DNA from 3 places in the Pseudoalteromonas espejiana DSM 9414 genome. Region 2 is predicted to be linked to each of the others. Evidence: predicted binding sites of a transcription regulator. Region 2 holds the regulator's gene; each other region holds the start of a gene.

Region 1 (3,283 bases), 1.7 Mb from region 2:
TAAATAAGCAGCACGCCATTAAATTCATAATTGTGAGTCACTCTTTAAAAGAGCTGCTTTTTTGCAGCGATACCCTGTTACACATAGTTAAAGGTAAAGTGCTAGCGGAGGGCAATGCACAGCAAGTTGCCAATGCTATTTATGCAAGCAACAACCAAACGCCGTTAAGCGTATTAAATTATAGCAACCAACAATTTGATGAAAATTTTCAGGTGTACAAACTTACACTAAACAACAGTAATCAGAGCTTATATGTAGCGCCTGAGCACATCAAGAAAAACCAAAAGTTAATAGTAGAAAGCGCGCAAATTACTTGCAGCAAAGCTAAGCCTAGTGCTACGAGTGACTGTAATGTTCTCATAGGTGTATTTGAACACGCCAAGCTTATTAATAATCAATACCAGCTTACAATTACCGTCGATACTCAGCTAATTTATTGCACCGCATCAAAACGCCAGTGGCAGCAAAATGAGGTAAATAAAGGTGAGCTACTGTACGTTAGCATTAATAATCTAGAGACTAATTAAGCACCACACACCGCGCAGTGCTTATTTTTTGTAATGTTAAAGCGGTTAAACTCCATGCTAAGCCCGTCTACCAGTAATAGTTGTTCAGTGAGTTTACTCGGCAAGCCTGCTAATAATTTAAGTGCCTCAGTGGCTTGAATACTGCCAATTAACCCTACAATTGGGGAAAGGACCCCCGATTCTGAGCAGCTTTGTGTTTGCTCACTAAATAACTGTGATAAGCACCCATAACAATGGCTATTTTGTGCCATGGTAAAACAGGCAACTTGGCCTTCCATTCTAATTGCAGAGCCCGATACTAACGGCGTATTGGTATTATAGCAGGCGCTATTGAGTAGGTTTCGCGTGGCTATGTTGTCAGAGCAATCTATAACCACATCAACAGTGTTTAATAGCGTATTAAGTGCAAAGTCTTCATCTAAAAAAGCATCAATTGTGTGTATATCTATTTCATCATTCAAGCTGGTTAACTGCGCTTTAGCGGCGTGTGCTTTTAAGCTTCCCACATCTGTTTGCTTATAAAGCACCTGCCTTTGCAAGTTTGTAGCATCGACCAGATCGTTATCTACAAGCGTTAATGTTCCCACACCTGAGGCAGCTAAGTACTGTGCAACCGGGCAGCCTAAGCCACCTAAACCCACTATAAGCGCATGAGATTGCCATAGTTTTTCTTGTCCATCTATATCAAGTTGTACAAGCATAATGTGGCGAGAATAACGTAATTGCTGTTGATAAGTTAATGGCGGTTTTTGCATAAATGTACGCTCAAATTTTTTTGTAACAATACCAAGTAGTTAAAACCTAGAGCAAGTAAAGCTTTAAAAATCTTTGCACTGTTAACGCCCATCGCTGCTACTTAAATAGTGCAAAGCGAAATTATTATCAATAGCGAAAATTGTAACTTACTGAATTTGTTATTTTTTAATTGTTGGCTTAGTAATTGCTGAATATGGTTAACGTTAAATTAACAACTGGCGCGGTATATATGCTACCAAAGTAGTATGTACTGCTTAAAACAATAATCGTTACAAGGAAAAAATAACATGCAACCGAGTACTGGGTTTAATCTCATATCGTTTAGCGGAAAAATGAAAATACTGCATTTAAGCTGGATGGTGTTTTTTATCTCATTTTTTGTCTGGTTTAACCATGCACCATTATTAGGTGCTATAGCGGGTTCGTTAGGTATTACTATGGCACAAGTAAAAACACTGCTTATTTTAAATGTTGCCTTAACTATTCCTGCGCGTGTTGTAGTAGGTATGCTAACCGATAAATTTGGCCCGCGTATTGTATACGCAGCTCTACTCATTTTATGTAGTATCCCGTGTTTTATGTTTGCAATGGCTACCACATTTGAGCAAGCCGCTATTGCCCGTTTTGCACTTGGTTTTATTGGTGCGGGTTTTGTTGTTGGTATTCGCATGGTGAGCGAGTGGTTCCCGGCAAACGAGTTGGGTACAGCCGAAGGTATTTACGGCGGCTGGGGTAACTTTGGCTCGGCGGCAGCCGCAATGCTATTACCAGTATTAGCGCTTATGTTTGGCGGTGACGATGGTTGGCGCTATGCGATTGGCTTAACGGGTGTGTTAAGCGTAATTTTTGGTGTTATTTGGTATATAAACGTTACCGACACGCCTAAAGGCGGCACTTACTTTAAGCCTAAAAAAGTAGGGGCAATGGAAGTAACCAGTAAAGGCGACTTTGTACTGCTGCTGATAATGAAACTACCTATGTACGGTGCTTTAGCGCTACTTACCTGGAAGCTTTCGCCATCGGGCGCAAGCTTACTTTCTGAAAATTTGGTAATAGGGACGTACGCGTTTTTAGTACTGCTGTATATTTACGAAGTGTATAAAACGTTTGATATAAACGGCCATATTTTTAAACAACCTGTTCCAGAGTCACATCGTTACGAGTTTAAGCAAGTGGCTGTTTTAAATGTTCTGTACTTTACAACATTTGGCTCAGAGCTTGCCGTTGTATCTATGTTGCCATTATTTTTTATGGAAGTATTTGGCCTTGATATGGTGTACGCAGGTTTACTTGCATCAGCCTATGCATTTATGAACTTAGCCTCTCGCCCTGGTGGTGGTTGGATTTCAGATAGAATGGGTCGTCGTAAAACACTGATTGTACTTACCACCGGCTTAGCTGTAGGTTATTTTGTTATGGGTTTAGTGGATGCTAGCTGGCCGCTTTGGCTTGCAGTTGCCGCTGCCATGGCATGTTCGTTTTTTGTGCAAGCAGGTGAAGGTGCTGTATTTGCGGCTGTGCCACTAATTAAACGCCGTTTAACGGGTCAAATTGCAGGTATGACGGGAGCGTACGGTAATGTAGGAGCTGTTGTATATTTAACGGCGCTTTCATTAGTTGATTACCAAACATTCTTTATGATTATCGCGGCAAGCGCATTGTTAGGTTTAGGTGCTTTGTTATTTATGAAAGAACCTGATGGCCATATCACAGAAGTAAACGAAGATGGCACCGTTGAACTTATTTCTGTGACTTAAGGCAACCTTATGTTTGATGAAACCCAAAAAGCCAGCGCACTTAAAAACGAACTTAACGTTGAGTTTGGTGGCTATAGCAGCAAAGGTATAAAAACCGAAAACCAAGATGCGTTTGCTGCCCTTAATACTCAAGCGCAAGAAAAAGAGTCAAAAGGGGTTATTGCCTGCTTGGCCGATGGGTGCTCATCAGCAAAAAATGCCAAACAAGCGTCACAGTTATCGGTAACGCACTTTATAAATGAG
Region 2 (3,283 bases):
TAGTTCCTAGCGATAAAGGTAAAATTTCAATAGATGATAACGACATTACGTTATTACCTATGCACAGCCGTGCTCGCTTAGGTATTGGCTATTTACCACAAGAGTCATCAATTTTTAGAAAGTTAACAGTTTATCAAAACTTAATGGCGATTTTAGAAACGCGAAAAGAGCTTAATAAAGCCGCTAGAGAAGAAACGCTTAACAACCTACTTGATGAGTTTAGTATTCAGCACATTCGCGACAGCCAAGGTATGGCGCTTTCTGGTGGCGAACGTCGCCGCGTTGAAATTGCCCGCGCATTAGCCGCAAATCCTAAATTTATTTTATTGGATGAGCCTTTTGCTGGTGTTGATCCAATTTCAGTGTTAGATATAAAGAAAATAATTGAACATCTTAAAAATCGTGGGATTGGGGTACTAATTACCGATCACAACGTAAGAGAAACCCTTGATGTTTGTGAAAAAGCCTACATTGTTTCTCATGGGGAGCTAATTGCATCTGGCACTCCAGAACACGTATTAAACGACAAAACTGTGCGCGATGTTTACTTAGGCGAGCAATTTAGGCTGTAACAATCAAGCCACTCCTTTGAGCATCTGCTAATATTAATTATAACAACATAAAAGGATTGTTAGAGATACATGAGGCAATCATTACAGCTGCGCATGGGCCAGCAACTTACAATGACTCCACAATTGCAGCAAGCGATACGTTTGCTGCAGCTCAGTACATTGGATCTCCAGCAAGAAATACAAGAAGCACTTGATAGCAACCCGCTATTAGAAGTTGAAGAGCAAGATTACACGGAAGATTCGGCTGGAAAAAACGAGCAAAAAGCAGACACCGATGATGTAACCGTAAGCGCATCAACTGACGATTCAGCCAGCGAATACGAACAAGACAGCGGTGAAGCTTTAAATAAAGACACCGTTAGCGATGATATGGCAATGGATGTTACGTGGGATGAATACATGAGCGCCGCGCCTGCAGCTTCATCAGGCCCAATGCCAGAAGATGAGTCTATTTACCAAGGTGCTTCTACCGAAACGCTTCATGAGTATTTAATGTGGCAGCTTCAACTTACACCCTTTAGCCCTACCGACGAAGCAATTGCTATTGCCATTGTAGAAGCTGTAGATGACTCAGGTATTTTAACGTTAAGCTGCGAAGAAATTTTAGAAAGCTTTAACCAAGAGCACGATGATGACGTTGAAGTTGAACTTGATGAAATTGAAGCTGTTTTAAAGCGAATTCAATTATTTGACCCTGTAGGTATTGCAGCACGAAGCCTACAAGAGTGCTTATGTATACAGTTGAATCAATTTGATAAAGATACACCTTTAATAGAACAAACAAAAATGATCTTAACCGATCATATTGATCTATTAGCAGCTCGCGACTATCGTACATTAATGAAGAAAACAAAGCTCAAAGAAGATGAGCTTAAAGAGGTAATGACATTAATACACACTCTCAACCCAAAACCTGCTGATACCATAGTGAGGGAAGAGTCTGAGTATGTTATACCTGATGTATCGGTTAAAAAAATTAAAGGCCGCTGGGTGGTTGAGTTAAACCCAGATAGCATGCCAAAAATACGTGTAAATAGTCAGTATGCGGCTATGTCGCGTACCGTAAAATCTTCGGGTGATAGCCAATTTATTCGCTCTCACCTGCAAGAAGCTAAATGGTTTATTAAAAGCCTAGAGAGCAGAAACGATACGCTATTAAAAGTAACTAACTGTATTGTAAAACAGCAGCAGGCATTTTTTGAACATGGCCCTGAAGCCATGAAGCCTATGGTATTAAACGATGTTGCTGAAATGGTAGAAATGCACGAGTCGACAATTTCGCGTGTAACTACGCAAAAATATATGCATACACCACGTGGTATTTTTGAGCTTAAATACTTTTTCTCAAGCCATGTAAGCACCGAAAACGGTGGTGAGTGCTCATCTACAGCAATACGCGCCTTGATTAAAAAGCTAATTGCCGCGGAAAACTCAGCTAAACCATTGAGTGATAGCAAAATTGCGGATATATTGGCAGAGCAAGGAATTAAAGTAGCTAGACGCACAATAGCAAAATACCGTGAATCGCTAGCTATTCCACCGTCAAATCAGAGAAAGAGTTTGATATAAGACGTAAAAAACAAAGAGGAAATGCTTATGCAACTAAACCTAACTGGTCGTCACGTAGAAGTAACTGAATCACTTAAAGACTATGTAAATAATAAATTTGCAAAGCTGGAAAGGCACTCAGATCATATTAGCAATGTGCATGTCATTCTCGATGTAGAAAAACTCAACCAAAAAGCTGAAGCGACAATTCATGTAAGTGGCGCAGACTTATTTGCCTCTACAGAGCACCAAGATATGTATGCCGCAATAGACTCGTTGATTGATAAACTCGATCGCCAAGTTATTAAACATAAAGAGAAGCTCGCTAGACACTAATATTATGAAATTAAGTACATTAGTATGCCAGGACTGCAGCAAAGCTGCGGTCCTTTTTAGTAGTAAAAAAAGAATTTTAGAATTCATTAGCGAACTCGCTCATGAAAAATTACCTTATTTACCACAGCAAGATATTCTCAACGCATTAGCAAGCAGAGAAAAACTAGGTAGCACAGGTATTGGCCGAGGAATCGCGATTCCTCATGGCAGAATGGGTGGCGTAGAAGAGCCGCTTGCATTAGTACTTGTTAGCGATACACCTGTTAACTTTGATGCGATAGATAACTGCCCGGTTGATATTTTTGTGGCACTCATCGTACCAGATGGTGATAACCAGCAGCACCTAAAGACTCTAGCAACTATAGCTGATAAACTGAGCAACAAAGAATTTTGTAAACAGCTACGCAGTGCAAAAACCGATGCTGAGCTGTATAACGTTATTGTTGAACAATCGTAGTAAATACTAAGGGCGATAAATGGAGTTGATTATCATAAGCGGCCGTTCTGGTTCAGGAAAGTCGGTTGCTTTGCGCGTAGTTGAAGATTTGGGTTATTATTGCGTAGATAATATTCCGGTAAACTTACTGCCCTCTTTGGTACGCAGCGTATCAGATAACTACGACAAAATAGCGGTCAGTATTGATGTGCGTAATATCCCAAAACAACAAGACGAATTCAACGATATTCTTGAATACCTTCCTGACTTTGCAAAACCAACACTGTTTTACTTAGATAGTGACGATCAAACACTGATCAAACGCTTTTCTGAAACGCGCCGCTTACACCCTCTATCAATTGATTCGTTACCACTTGATTTAGCAATAAAA
Region 3 (3,283 bases), on a different replicon from region 2:
CAGTGGCATCTTTAACAGAAAGCCCTTGAGATTTAATAGTTTGGCCTGCAACTTCAATACGTTCAATTGAGCCTGATTCTGTTGCAGTTTGCGCCGCATGAGCATAAAAATTAGGTGTTAAGTAAGCGGATATAAAAAGTGCCAAATATGAATGTTTCAAAAGGGGTTCTCATTTTGGTTAGTGTTAATGTGGCAATAAAGACCTGTGGGTTTGTGAATAACTTTCACTAATTATTAATTCTTTTTGTTTTTTAGAACGAAACGTTAAAAGCTTAGCATAGAGGCAAACTTTTAAAGGTTAAGTTGGCACCTTTCTTTTAAGGGTTAAAGCCAGACTTTTAATTATAAAAAGTACTGTACGAAAGTAATGCTGAAATTGGACAGGTAAATGTTTGAAAATATTTTTGTTTTTGTGAAATAAAATTGCTTAAGAGCGGTCTTGCTAGTTTCAACTTTACATTATTTAGTTTTAAGGAAACTTTATGACTAGTACAACAGGTACTGATTTTCAAAATCGTCTGCAATGGTCGCTTTTTTCACTGCGTTTAGGCGTATTTATTGTAATGATTATGTGGACGTTTGATAAGTTTGTTAATCCTGGGCATAGCGCACGTATTTTTGAGCATTTTTATGGGATTAGTGGCTCTACTGATGTTGTTGCTTATGTGCTGGGTGGATTACAACTTATTTTAGTGTTGGCTTTTATGGCGGGTATTAAAAAACGCCTTACATACGGTATTATTTTTGTAATGCATGGCCTATCAACGCTTTCATCTTACAACCAGTATATTGAAGGCTTTAATAACTTACTATTTTTTACAGCGTGGCCAATGTGGGCAGCGTGTTTTGCACTTTACTTATTACGTGACCAAGACGTAAAACTTACTGTTAAATAACCTTTATTTAAAGCAAAAAAAATGGTTATAAGCCATAAGGCTTATAACCAATAAGTACACAAGGGAGTGTATGGAAGTCGGTTTTAATGCATTGCGTCGTTATACTGATCAGCTAGACTCTCTTTTTGCCCTTCGGTTAAAGCTTTACCAGCTAATTGAAATACTTCATGTTCTTCTTCACTTAAATGGTGATGCACTAAATGGTGCAGCTTTTTAGCCGCAACTAACCAAGCAGACGAGCTCATTTCGGTATCTTCAAGTTGTTCAATTAATTCGTCTATTTCATGGTGCTCAGCAACGCTGTGGCGTGCTTTTTCGTGCGTTAAATCATCAAACATAAGTGGGTTATAAAAATAACGCTCTTCAAATTTAGCGTGATCTTCTAATTCTGTTTTAAGCTCGTCCATTAGCTTGTGGCGCTCAGTTGTATCGCCGTGCGTTTGAATAAGTGCATCTACCAATTTACGTTGTTTATCGTGATCGTGACGTAGCGCTTCAAATATATTCATAACTAATCCTTTACTTGCTCTTAAATTGCTTGCAAATGTTAAAGCAAGCTAAGTGCCACTTATTAAATTGTTGAAATTAATAAACTTATATTTATTTGCTTGCTCGTGGAAGTATGTGGCTTGTAAGTTTTACAAGCACGCTTGTGCAATATTTTCAGGCTTTAGCTCTACAGAACCTTACAAATATTTGCTGGCGGTGTTTTTTATTGCAGTGATAAAGTAATAATATTATTTAGGTACAATTTAAAAACATTACCTTATTGACGCTTTAGTGTAAGGGACACAGCTTTGGGGCATAACTAAGAGGACAGTTTAAGGTTGAACACAAAAAGCCCAATAATCGCGTTGCTATTTTGCGCAATATTAAGTGCATGTAGTACAGCGCCGCATTACGGTAACAGTTTATGCAGGGAAAAAGCTGAAATGACTGAGCTAAATGGCACCCAAACAAGCTCAGAGGTTTACAATGAATGTATTAGCGCTCAAATAAAAAAGGATGCTAAAGACGACGCTTTTATTGATGAAATTGCAGTGTTTTTTATTGATTTACTTGTTTTGATAACCGACTAACTAAGCAAACATACAGCAATAATCTAAAGCAAAAGGGTGTATAAAGAGGATTGATTATGAAAGCATTTTTAACTGTATTCTTACTGTGTATATTTTTAACTGGCTGTGCGGCAAATCCTTATGCGGGCTCTGCAAAGTGTATGGAGCAAGCTGATATTGCATACGAAACACAAACACATAAAAATGAGTCATTTAATAATGAATGCAAAGCTGCAAAAGTAAATGTACATAATAAAAAGCTTGAGAATCATGGCGTGTTAGATAGAAGTATTTTGCAAACGCTGGCTCATTTTTTAAATGGGCTTTTTAACTAAAGGAAAAGCAATGAATAAAGCGTTAAGAGCAAAAATTGTTGCTGTGTGCGATAAAAAAATAGCAGCCAAAGGCGAAAATGTAGGGCTTTCTTTTTATGCTTTTTTTGCAAATAAAAACGACAACCCGGAGCTCCTCATGCAAGCCGCAACTTGGTGGATACACACCCATAAATTAGATCACTTTGAAAAAGCGCACAAAATAAAACAAATAATTATTGATGAGAAATAATAAACATAAGTTTAGCATGTAAATTAATATAATATTTATAATAGGCAATGACTTACGATGCTATTTATGAACTTGAAATTATAATACATGAATGCTTCGTTTGAAGTAAGGTAGCTGCCTTGTGATAAAGCCTAAGCAATACTAAATCACACGGGGATACATGCACATTTAATTGATTGAAAACCCAGAGCAAGAATTAATAGAAAACCTTAATAAAAAGTAGATGACTTCAACTTGGCTAATTGGGAAGTAAGTACACGAACGCCTTTAACGGCTCTAATAAAAAACGAGCAAGGTGAGGTAATTGCGGGGCAGCAGCTCGTGCATATGGAAATTGGTTACTATTAGATACATTTAATTTTTAAACCATGCAATTTTATGAATAGTATGGCTATAAAATCCTGTGATTCATGAAGGCTACCCTAAAACGGTTTTGCGATTAAAAAGGATTTAAAAATGAGAAAAAATTTGTATTTACAGTTAAAAATCACAAAGTAAAAATTATTAACTCATGGATAGGGGGTGCTAAATTGTATATTGACGGTGAGCGCCGTGACCATGACTTTACTTTTTTATCGAGTGGTAAAAATGCGCTACTTTCAGTAAATTTAGGTGATTATGGTGTTTTAGAAGTATTTCCAAAATCTGCTCTTATTTCAGTGGAAATGGATGCTTTTTTAGTGAATCAGAATGTAAAACAGCCTGTTTATAGCTCCCACAAACGCTTAAATTTAAAAGAGCAGAGGTTGGCAAAATAAACGTGCA

Evidence for each region. Region 2 encodes sigma-54, which starts transcription at its own class of promoters, with help from an activator protein. Its sites were predicted from a motif close to GTTGGCACGNNNNTNGNNT; they were not measured.
Region 1: PESP_RS07185 (NarK family nitrate/nitrite MFS transporter) is a predicted target of sigma-54. The motif match lies at 1,455-1,473, and genes of this name have one in related genera.
Region 3: PESP_RS18580 (hemerythrin domain-containing protein) is a predicted target of sigma-54. The motif match lies at 1,447-1,465, and genes of this name have one in related genera.

The regions. Positions count from the first base shown of each region.
Region 1 covers NZ_CP011028.1:1,555,653-1,558,935, forward strand. The annotation lists gene PESP_RS07175 (ATP-binding cassette domain-containing protein) at 1-527, shown strand, start outside; gene PESP_RS07180 (HesA/MoeB/ThiF family protein) at 524-1,282, opposite strand; gene PESP_RS07185 (NarK family nitrate/nitrite MFS transporter) at 1,571-3,040, shown strand; gene PESP_RS07190 (bifunctional protein-serine/threonine kinase/phosphatase) at 3,050-3,283, shown strand, end outside.
Region 2 covers NZ_CP011028.1:3,214,382-3,217,664, forward strand. The annotation lists gene lptB (LPS export ABC transporter ATP-binding protein) at 1-572, shown strand, start outside; gene PESP_RS14590 (RNA polymerase factor sigma-54) at 642-2,141, shown strand; gene hpf (ribosome hibernation promoting factor) at 2,169-2,456, shown strand; gene PESP_RS14600 (PTS sugar transporter subunit IIA) at 2,461-2,913, shown strand; gene rapZ (RNase adapter RapZ) at 2,933-3,283, shown strand, end outside.
Region 3 covers NZ_CP011029.1:381,243-384,525, forward strand. The annotation lists gene PESP_RS18570 (TonB-dependent receptor) at 1-160, opposite strand, end outside; gene PESP_RS18575 (hypothetical protein) at 483-896, shown strand; gene PESP_RS18580 (hemerythrin domain-containing protein) at 980-1,405, opposite strand; gene PESP_RS20660 (hypothetical protein) at 1,829-1,975, shown strand; gene PESP_RS18590 (putative periplasmic lipoprotein) at 2,032-2,289, shown strand; gene PESP_RS18595 (DUF6500 family protein) at 2,300-2,518, shown strand; gene PESP_RS18600 (hypothetical protein) at 3,049-3,276, shown strand.